2 regions of the Yersinia kristensenii genome follow, and region 1 is predicted to be linked to the other one. Evidence: predicted binding sites of a transcription regulator. Region 1 holds the regulator's gene; the other holds the start of a gene.

Region 1 (4,753 bases):
CTTCCGGGCTATTTTTAGCGCGCCGCTGGCTCCAGAATGCCCGATAACGCGTGCCTTTTACTTCAAATTCAACTTCAGCTAGCGACTCTGCAGTATGGCGGGTCATCAGTTCATTTTGACTAGGTGTGACAGTCAAACGCGGAGTCTGGTGGTACAGCGCGAGACAAATAGCATCGAGCAGGGTGGTTTTACCTGCCCCTGTAGGGCCGGTGATAGCGAATAAACCATTGCTGGCAAAGGGTTCAGCAGTGAAATCAATCTTCCATTCGCCCTGTAGAGAATTAATGTTTTTTAGACGCAGGCTTAAAATTCTCATGCTGGTCTCTCCTCTGCGGCATCTTTATCTTGCGAGATGTCCTCAACTACCTGATTGAACATTTGGCGCATACGTTGTTGGCGGGGTTCGGCTAAATCTGCTTCTAGTGCTAACCGGCGTTCAAATACATCAGTGACACTCAGCTCATTGAGTGTTTCTTTTTCTTGCCGCTCAATGCTGTTATTGCGCTGTTCTTTACTGCGCCTCAATAACACCACTTCTACCGGAAGCTCTGCGGCTAGTGCCTGAATTCGTTTTTGAATATCAGTGAGATAGTCTTGTGTGGCAACTTCAATATCCAGCCATACCGGTAAGCCTTGATGGTCGGCAAACTCAGCCAACTGTTGCTCTATTTGCGCTAAATCGCCTTTGATTAACTGCATCGGCTGAAATTGTGGGATGAATAGCGGGGTCACTGAGACTAATGCTTGCTGGGCAAACTCCACTAAATAAACACTTTTCTCTTTACTTAACTCATCAAAACTCAAGGCGATTGGCGAGCCGCTATAGCGAATATGCTCGGTTTTAGCAACTTGCTGTGCGCGGTGAATATGGCCCAGAGCAATATAATCTGCCGGGGGAAAAGCTTGGGCTGGGAACGCATCTAATGTGCCGATGTAAATATCACGAACCGAGTCCGAGGTGGTGACCCCCACGGTGGTTAAATGTCCGGTGGCAATAATTGGTAAGGGCAGCCCTAACTCAGCGCGCAGCTCAACGGCTCGCTGATAGAGCGCTTGATAGTGAGCAGCAATTGCTTCTTGTAATGCCAGTTGCTTTTGCCCACCGGATTCTCCGGCCTGACTAGTGACTAAATCGCGTGGGCGCAAAAAGGGAATCGCGCACAGCAAGGCCGCAGGTTGCTCCTGACGGTTTTTCAAAATAATAACTTGTTGGGCTAAATCATTACCAGCACAGGCAATCACCGTGGTATTCAAATAAGAAAGCAAACCCCGAGATTCATTCAGCGTTGATACTGAATCATGATTCCCCCCCAGAACAATTAACTGGCAGTTTGTCGGCTGGAGTTCGACCACGAAGCGGTTATACAACTCACGGGCATAGCTGGGTGGGGAACCGGTATCAAAAATATCACCGGCTATAATCAGCGCATCTACCTGATTTTCTTTGATCTGTTCAATGAGCCAGTGCAGAAAGGCTTGATGTTCAGCCGCACGGCTTTTGGTGAAGAAATGCTGGCCTAAGTGCCAATCAGAGGTATGAATAATGCGCATAAATCTCCCGCTAGGGCAGGTGGTATTCCAAAGATAATGGCGCTGATTATAAACACTGCCCGCCGGATGTCGCGGCTAAAAAAAGAGTGTGAGTGAAATCTCCGAGACGCTTCGCAAACTTGAGTGCTGCATTTTGCAATTATCATGAAATTTATCACTATGCTTATTGCTTGCAAGAGCGCGATGTTTTTCATAAAAATGTCACAAAACTGACGCATAATGGCTCCCGAAATCAAATAGTGACCACTAACTTACTGGCAGGGTTGATGATGGCAAGACGCATACTGGTAGTGGAAGATGAAGCCCCAATCCGTGAGATGGTGTGCTTTGTGTTGGAACAAAATGGCTACCAACCGTTAGAAGCCGAGGATTATGACAGCGCAGTAACCCGTTTATCAGAGCCTTACCCTGATTTAGTGTTGTTGGATTGGATGTTACCGGGGGGCTCGGGGATTCAGTTTATTAAGCATATGAAACGCGAAGCTCTGACCCGGGATATCCCGGTGATGATGCTGACCGCCCGTGGTGAAGAGGAAGACAGAGTTCGCGGTTTAGAGGTGGGTGCTGATGATTATATTACTAAGCCTTTTTCACCCAAAGAACTGGTGGCGCGTATTAAAGCAGTCATGCGCCGGATATCGCCAATGGCAGTGGAAGAAGTGATTGAAATGCAAGGACTGAGTCTTGATCCCTCTTCACATCGGGTGATGTCCAATGAGCAAGCGCTGGATATGGGGCCGACCGAATTTAAATTATTGCATTTCTTTATGACCCATCCAGAGCGAGTTTATAGCCGTGAACAGTTGCTTAATTATGTCTGGGGCACTAACGTTTATGTAGAAGATCGCACCGTTGATGTGCATATTCGTCGGCTACGCAAGGCACTTGAAACTGATGGCCATGACAGAATGGTACAAACTGTCCGGGGAACCGGGTACCGCTTCTCAACGCGCTACTGAGTTTTCAGTGCCGGAGAATTCGTTGTGTTAGAACGTTTATCATGGAAAACGCTGGCTTTAGAGCTGGCTCTTTTTTGTTTGCCTGCATTACTGTTAGGTGCCTTTATCGGGTACCTTCCTTGGTTATTGCTAGTCTCAGTAGTTGCCGCGCTGGTGTGGAATTTTTATAACCAACTCAAATTATCTCACTGGCTGTGGTTGGACCGCAGCATGACTCCGCCGTCAGGGCGTTGGAGCTGGGAACCTTTATTTTATGGCTTATATCAGATGCAACTGCGAAATCGGCGGCGTCGGCGAGAATTGGCCTTACTTATCAAACGGTTCCGCAGTGGCGCAGAATCTTTACCCGATGCTGTGGTGATGACCACCATTGACGGTAACATTTTCTGGTGCAACGGTTTGGCTCAGCAATTGCTGGGGTTCCGCTGGCCGGAGGATAATGGACAGCATATTCTTAACTTATTGCGCTATCCCGAATTCAGCCAGTATTTGCAGCAGCAAGAGTTTTCCCGCCCACTGACCCTGCAACTCAATAATGGCTATTATGTTGAGTTCCGCGTCATGCCTTATTCAGAAGGGCAATTATTGATGGTCGCCCGTGATGTTACCCAGATGCGTCAGTTGGAAGGGGCTCGGCGCAATTTCTTTGCCAATGTCAGCCACGAGCTGCGCACCCCCCTGACGGTGTTACAGGGATATCTGGAAATGATGCACGACCAAGAATTGGCGGGGCCATTACGGGATAAAGCGCTGGGAACGATGCAGGAACAGACCAAGAGAATGGATGGGCTGGTCAAGCAATTATTGACGTTGTCGCGAATTGAAGCGGCTCCTAATGTAGATATGAATGAACAAGTTGATATTCCTCGGATGCTCAAGATATTACAGCATGAGGTGCAAGCGCTGAGTGGTGGGCGTCATGAAATTACTTTCCGGGTTAATGATCAACTGAAAGTATTTGGTAACGAAGACCAACTGCGCAGTGCTGTTTCTAATCTGGTCTATAACGCGGTCAATCACACGCCTGATGGCACTAAAATTGAGGTGTGTTGGCAGAAAACTGCGCAAGGGGCACAGTTTCAGGTCAGTGACAATGGGCCGGGAATTGGCCCTGAGCATGTGCCGCGCCTGACTGAGCGCTTCTACCGGGTGGATAAGGCCCGCTCAAGGCAAACGGGGGGGAGTGGATTGGGGCTGGCAATTGTAAAACATGCTCTGAGCCACCATGACGCGCGTTTGGATGTCATGAGTGAAATCGGCTTGGGGACGAGATTTATTTTTACCTTGCCGAATCGATTGATTGTTCCGACGGTTTTAACCGAGAATGCAGTCAAATCCTAAGACTGCATGGACACTAAGCTGATGAGATGGGGAAAACTGGCGCTGCTGCATGCCCTGCTCGGGTTTAGCTACGGCGTTTTAGCGCAATCTGTAGCGGTTTCACCTGCTACAGAGGTTCAATCGCCAAAGCCACATACTCTGTCCGGTAATCTTTCCAGTGTCGGTTCAGACACCTTAGCGAACTTGATGTCTTTATGGGCTGATGATTTTAATCATCATTACCCCGGCGTTAATTTGCAAATACAGGCGGCAGGTTCTTCTACTGCTCCTGCAGCATTGGCGGCAGGGGCAACTCAACTCGGCCCAATGAGCCGGCCAATGAAAGCAGCCGAAATCACTGCATTCACTCAGCGTTATGGCTATCCACCACTGGCTGTTCCCGTGGCAGTGGATGCTTTAGTGGTTTTTGTCCATCGCGATAATCCACTGAATAAAATCACTTTATCTCAGCTTGATGCTGTTTTTTCGCAAAATCGCCTGTGTGGAGCATCCCATCCGATCCAGCGCTTTGGCGAACTGGGCTTGAAAGGGCCATGGGCGGCTCGCGCTTTGCAACGCTATAGCCGAAACTCAGCTTCAGGTACCTATGGTTTCTTCAAGCAGCGAGTGCTATGTGATGGTGATTTTACAAATAATATCAATGAATTACCTGGTTCTGCTTCCGTGGTGCAAGCTGTCGCCGGTTCATTAAATGGCATGGGTTATGCCAGTATTGGTTTTCGCAACAGTGGTGTTAAACCCTTGTTATTGTCGGCGGATGGCCAGGATTATGTGATGCCGACCGCCGAGAATGTCAAAGATGGCCGCTATCCCTTATCGCGCTACCTGTATATTTATATCAATAAAGCTCCCGGCCAGCCGCTAGAACCGCTGACTGCCGCCTTTCTTGAGCGCGTTTTATC
Region 2 (4,753 bases), 1.2 Mb from region 1:
GAAGACATCAACTTGCTCCAGAAATCCTGATGATGGCCGCATAATACTAAGTCCATATCGTATTTCTTAATGGCATCAACCAAGACCTGACCCAAATCACCACTGCCACTCAGCGTTTGCTCAATGGGGTACCCGGCATTTTGAGAAAGTTCGGTCAATGCATTGTGCGTTTCTTCAGAAATGCGTTTCTGCATATCGCCAAGATTAACGTCGATCAGGCCGGTATAAAGATCTGAGTAGTTAACATCAACATGGATCAAGGAAACTTTGGCATTGTACGGTTTGGCCATAGAGACCGCTTTTTCCACCAACACCTTACTTTCCGGAGATAGGTCAACCGCAATCAGAATGTGTTTGTAAGCCATAAGTAAACTCCTTCCATAATGTTAATTAATGGGTAAGCAAACATTCAACCGTTGAACGGGTGCTAACGCGATATCGACATAGTACCATTATGACCCCTAATTGAAGTGTTTCACGGATCACAACACACTGTTTTGATGATGATCACTAAAGTCTGTGTATATCTTTTACACGAATGTCCCATCAAGCTCTACCGTGCATGGCCCTAATATAGGGTCATATTGATTGAATTTAAAGCAGTTCATTATCCTAAGTATAGCGCTGATTAGGTATCATGATGGACGTAATTTCATATTTACTACGCAAATACTCCCTGTAAAAAATGGCGATTTAATTAATATAGTCAGTTAAGAAAGCTTAATATTTAGCCAGTTTTAGTAGGGAATAAAAGCATTTCTGCACGAGAAAAGTTTGTTATAAGTTAATACTAATTGATACTTAACAAACCCCAAAATAGGCTTAATTTAGAGATTATCAGGCTATTTTTCATTTCATTTCCTACACTCATAAAGGGAGTCCAACACGTTCGGATCGTGTGTCGAGGGAATAATGCATCGAGCCACAATCAGAAAGCGAACGATAGGGGGTGGCTTTTGAAGCCCTGGGGGTGTTTGTATCAGCTAGAGTGAGCGATGGCGCAAGGGTTCAGGGGAACACAGACCTAATGCGGGTAATATCGCTGGGAGGATGATTATGATCAGTACCGTCGCGCTTTTTTGGGCTTTGTGTGTGGTATGTGTGATTAATATGGCGCGTTATTATTCATCACTGCGTGCTTTATTAGTGGTATTACGGGGTTGCGACCCGTTGCTGTATCAGTATGTTGATGGCGGTGGATTTTTTACCTCCCACGGTCAGCCGAGTAAACAGATTAGATTAGTTGGCTATATCTTTGCCCAACGTTATCTGGATCATCATGACCCGGAGTTTATTCGCCGTTGTGAAAGGCTACGTGGGCAATTTATCCTGACTAGCGCATTATGTGGTTTGGTCGTGGTCAGTCTGGTGGGCTTAATGTTGTGGTATTAGTATGAGCTTCTGGCAAAAAAACATGTAAAAAGGCGACCTGATAAGGCCGCCTTTTATTTGCTTTTAACCCAGTGTTATCACCATTTTATATCATCAGGGTTCCGCTCAAAGCGCCCTGTGAATGTAATAAATTTTCTGGATTTAGATAAACTTCAACGCTATCCAGTACAACCCACCGGAAAGAAGAATAGAGATTGGCAAGGTTAATACCCACGCCAACATAATATTCTTCACTGTCTTACTCTGCACACCACCACCATCCACCAACATGGTGCCGGCAACAGCTGAAGAGAGCACTTGAGTTGTCGATACTGGCATACCGGTATAACTTGCAATACCGATGGAGACCGCCGCAGTCATCTGGGCAGAAACCCCTTGCGCGTAGGTCATGCCTTTCTTACCGATTTTTTCACCGATAGTGACTGCCACACGTTTCCAGCCGATCATGGTACCCAAAGACAGGGCCAGAGCGACGGCAACGATAATCCAGGTTGGTGCATATTCCACAGTTTCTAACAAATCTGTCCGCAGATTATTGAGGAAACGGCGGTCTTCAGCACTGGTTTCTGGCAGTTTGGCGACAGTCCCTGCGGTTTCTGCGACACACATCAACAAGCGACGCATATGGCTACGTTGATCGACCGTCAGGTCATCATAGCTTTGCAGGTTCGCCAACAGCGCCTGCGCATTATCAATCGCTATCATGGCGCGTGAGCTATCGCAGTGGAACTGTGCCGGTGTATTCGGCAATGTCTCTGGTGTTGGCACCAGTGGCTTCAGCGCGACAGCATGAGGTAATACTTCAACATGCTGCTGATAATATTGTTGCAGATGAGTTACTGCATCGCGGGTGCGGGCAATATCATAGCCTGTTGCATTCATATTCACGACGAATCCAGCGGGAGCCACGCCAATTAATACCAGCATGATCAAGCCAATCCCTTTCTGACCATCGTTAGCGCCGTGAGAGAAACTCACGCCAATAGCCGATATGATCAGTGCTGTACGGGTCCAGAATGGCGGTTTACGTTTACCGTCTTTCTTTTCACGTTCCGCAGGTGTCAGGTGAATACGTTGCTGCTTTTTGGTTCCGTTCCAGTAACGACGTAACAGGAACACCATCAAACCGGCAATAACCAAACCCACAATTGGGGATAAGATTAATGACAGGAAGATTTGAATCATCTTAGGAACGTTCAGCGCATCGACAACAGATGTGCTGGTCATTAATGCATTGGTTAAACCAATACCGATGATTGCACCAATCAGCGTGTGCGAACTGGAGGCGGGGATACCGAAATACCACGTGCCCAAATTCCAGATGATCGCCGCCAACAGCATAGAGAAGACCATCGCCAGCCCATGTGCTGAACTGACATTTAACAGCAGATCAGTAGGCAATAAGTGAACAATGGCATAAGCCACGCTCAAACCGCCCAGCATCACGCCGAGGAAGTTAAACACCCCTGCCATCACGACAGCCACCTGTGAACGCATGGCGCGGGTATAAATTACGGTTGCAACCGCATTGGCTGTGTCATGAAAACCATTGATGGCTTCGTAAAACAGCACAAACAACAAAGCAAGAACTAACATTAGGCCGGTATGGAAATCCAGGCCAGCGAAAAGATGCAGCATAAGCGTTACGCCAGTTTGTGGACATGAACGCGGCGCATTATCAGTGACAATGGGGGGTGGGGAAAAGGAAAATATGACCTTTTTTTGACATGACCGCAGATGAATTGGTCTTTTTGAGCAACATATGCATGTTATATCAGCAAGTTACTTAGTTTTACCGTATGAGACATTTTCTTACTATAGCTTCCTGCCAGCGGGCGACTTACAATCTCCCGCCGCTAATTTATCAGTCGAATGAATAAATAGTATGCGGATTGGCGGTAAAGCGAACAATTTTGTAGTGATGATGATTTTACTCAGTGAGGCCCAGTGTGGAACAGTTTGATGTGGTAGTGATAGGCGCAGGTGCTGCGGGCTTATTTTGTGCGGCTCAGGCCGGGCAAGCTGGGTGCCGGGTATTGTTGGTTGATAATGGCAAAAAAGCAGGGCGCAAGATACTGATGTCCGGCGGTGGCCGCTGTAACTTCACCAATATGTTTGTCGAACCCGCAGCCTATCTCTCACAAAACCCTCATTTTTGTAAATCTGCTTTGGCGCGTTACACCCAATGGGATTTCATTGATTTGATGAATCGCTACAATATTGCCTGGCATGAGAAAACACTGGGGCAACTGTTTTGTGATGATTCTGCCCAACAAGTGGTCGAGCTTTTGCTGAAAGAGTGCGAATTGGGGCAAGTTACGATTCGATTACGCAGCGATATTCTGTCAGTTGAAAAAAACGATGCTGGTTTCTTATTGCAAATTAATGATGCAAAAGTGAGCGCTCACTCACTGGTGGTGGCTTCAGGTGGGCTCTCTATGCCGGGATTGGGTGCCTCTCCCTTTGGCTATAAACTGGCAGAACAGTTTGGCTTGAAAGTTTTGCCGACGCGCGCAGCTTTGGTTCCGTTCACTTTACATAAACCGTTGTTGGAGCACCTGCAAACACTTTCTGGTGTTTCAGTACCAGCGGTAGTGATGGCAGAGAATGGTGTCAGTTTCCGTGAGAGTATTTTATTTACTCATCGTGGACTTTCTGGCCCGGCCATTTTACAACTTTCAAGCTATTGGCAGCCTGGAGAGTATGTGAGCATTAACTTACTTCCTGATACTGACTTAGAAACTTTCCTTAATAATGAGCGGCAAGCACACCCCAATCAGACCTTAAAAAACACACTGGCTCAGTTGCTTCCTAAGCGGTTGGTGGAATGCCTCCAGACTTTGGAGCAACTGCCGGATGTCACCTTGAAACAATTAAATGTGCCGCAGCAGGCCGCGTTAGTGGCTAATTTGCAACAATGGCGGGTGCAACCTAATGGCACGGAAGGTTACCGTACTGCTGAAGTGACAATTGGTGGTGTAGATACTCAAGAGCTCTCCTCCAAGACGATGGAGGCTCATAAAGTGCCAGGGTTATACTTCATTGGCGAGGTTGTTGATGTTACCGGCTGGTTAGGGGGCTATAACTTCCAATGGGCCTGGAGCTCAGCTTGGGCTTGTGCGCAGGCATTGGCGGTTGTACCACGATAATAAAAGGACTGTTCCGTTAGCCCAACGGAGACAAATTTTACTATGCGAATACAGCCGAAAAAAGAGGAAAAAATAAAAAAGGGAGAGCAAGGGTTGGCCTATTTAGATAATCAACAAAACAACTTTGAAAATAACAAAATCGGTCAATCCAAGTGACTTTCTGTACGCATAGGTACCCTGGCTCCTCAATAAATCCGGTATAATCTGGCTGG

The links. The regulator PhoB, encoded in region 1, activates phosphate uptake and scavenging genes when phosphate is short. The targets are predictions, from matches to a motif close to CTGTCATAAAACTGNCNNAT.
Region 2: pitA (inorganic phosphate transporter PitA) is a predicted target of PhoB. The motif match lies at 3,102-3,121, and genes of this name have one in related genera.

What each region holds. Positions count from the first base shown of each region.
Region 1 is NZ_UHIY01000001.1:2,505,653-2,510,405, forward strand. It holds gene DX162_RS11385 (AAA family ATPase) at 1-316, opposite strand, end outside; gene sbcD (exonuclease subunit SbcD) at 313-1,551, opposite strand; gene phoB (phosphate response regulator transcription factor PhoB) at 1,821-2,510, shown strand; gene phoR (phosphate regulon sensor histidine kinase PhoR) at 2,535-3,851, shown strand; gene DX162_RS11405 (PstS family phosphate ABC transporter substrate-binding protein) at 3,873-4,753, shown strand, end outside.
Region 2 is NZ_UHIY01000001.1:1,293,388-1,298,140, reverse strand. It holds gene uspA (universal stress protein UspA) at 1-365, opposite strand, end outside; gene uspB (universal stress protein UspB) at 1,057-1,392, shown strand; gene pitA (inorganic phosphate transporter PitA) at 1,534-3,030, opposite strand; gene DX162_RS06075 (BaiN/RdsA family NAD(P)/FAD-dependent oxidoreductase) at 3,342-4,541, shown strand.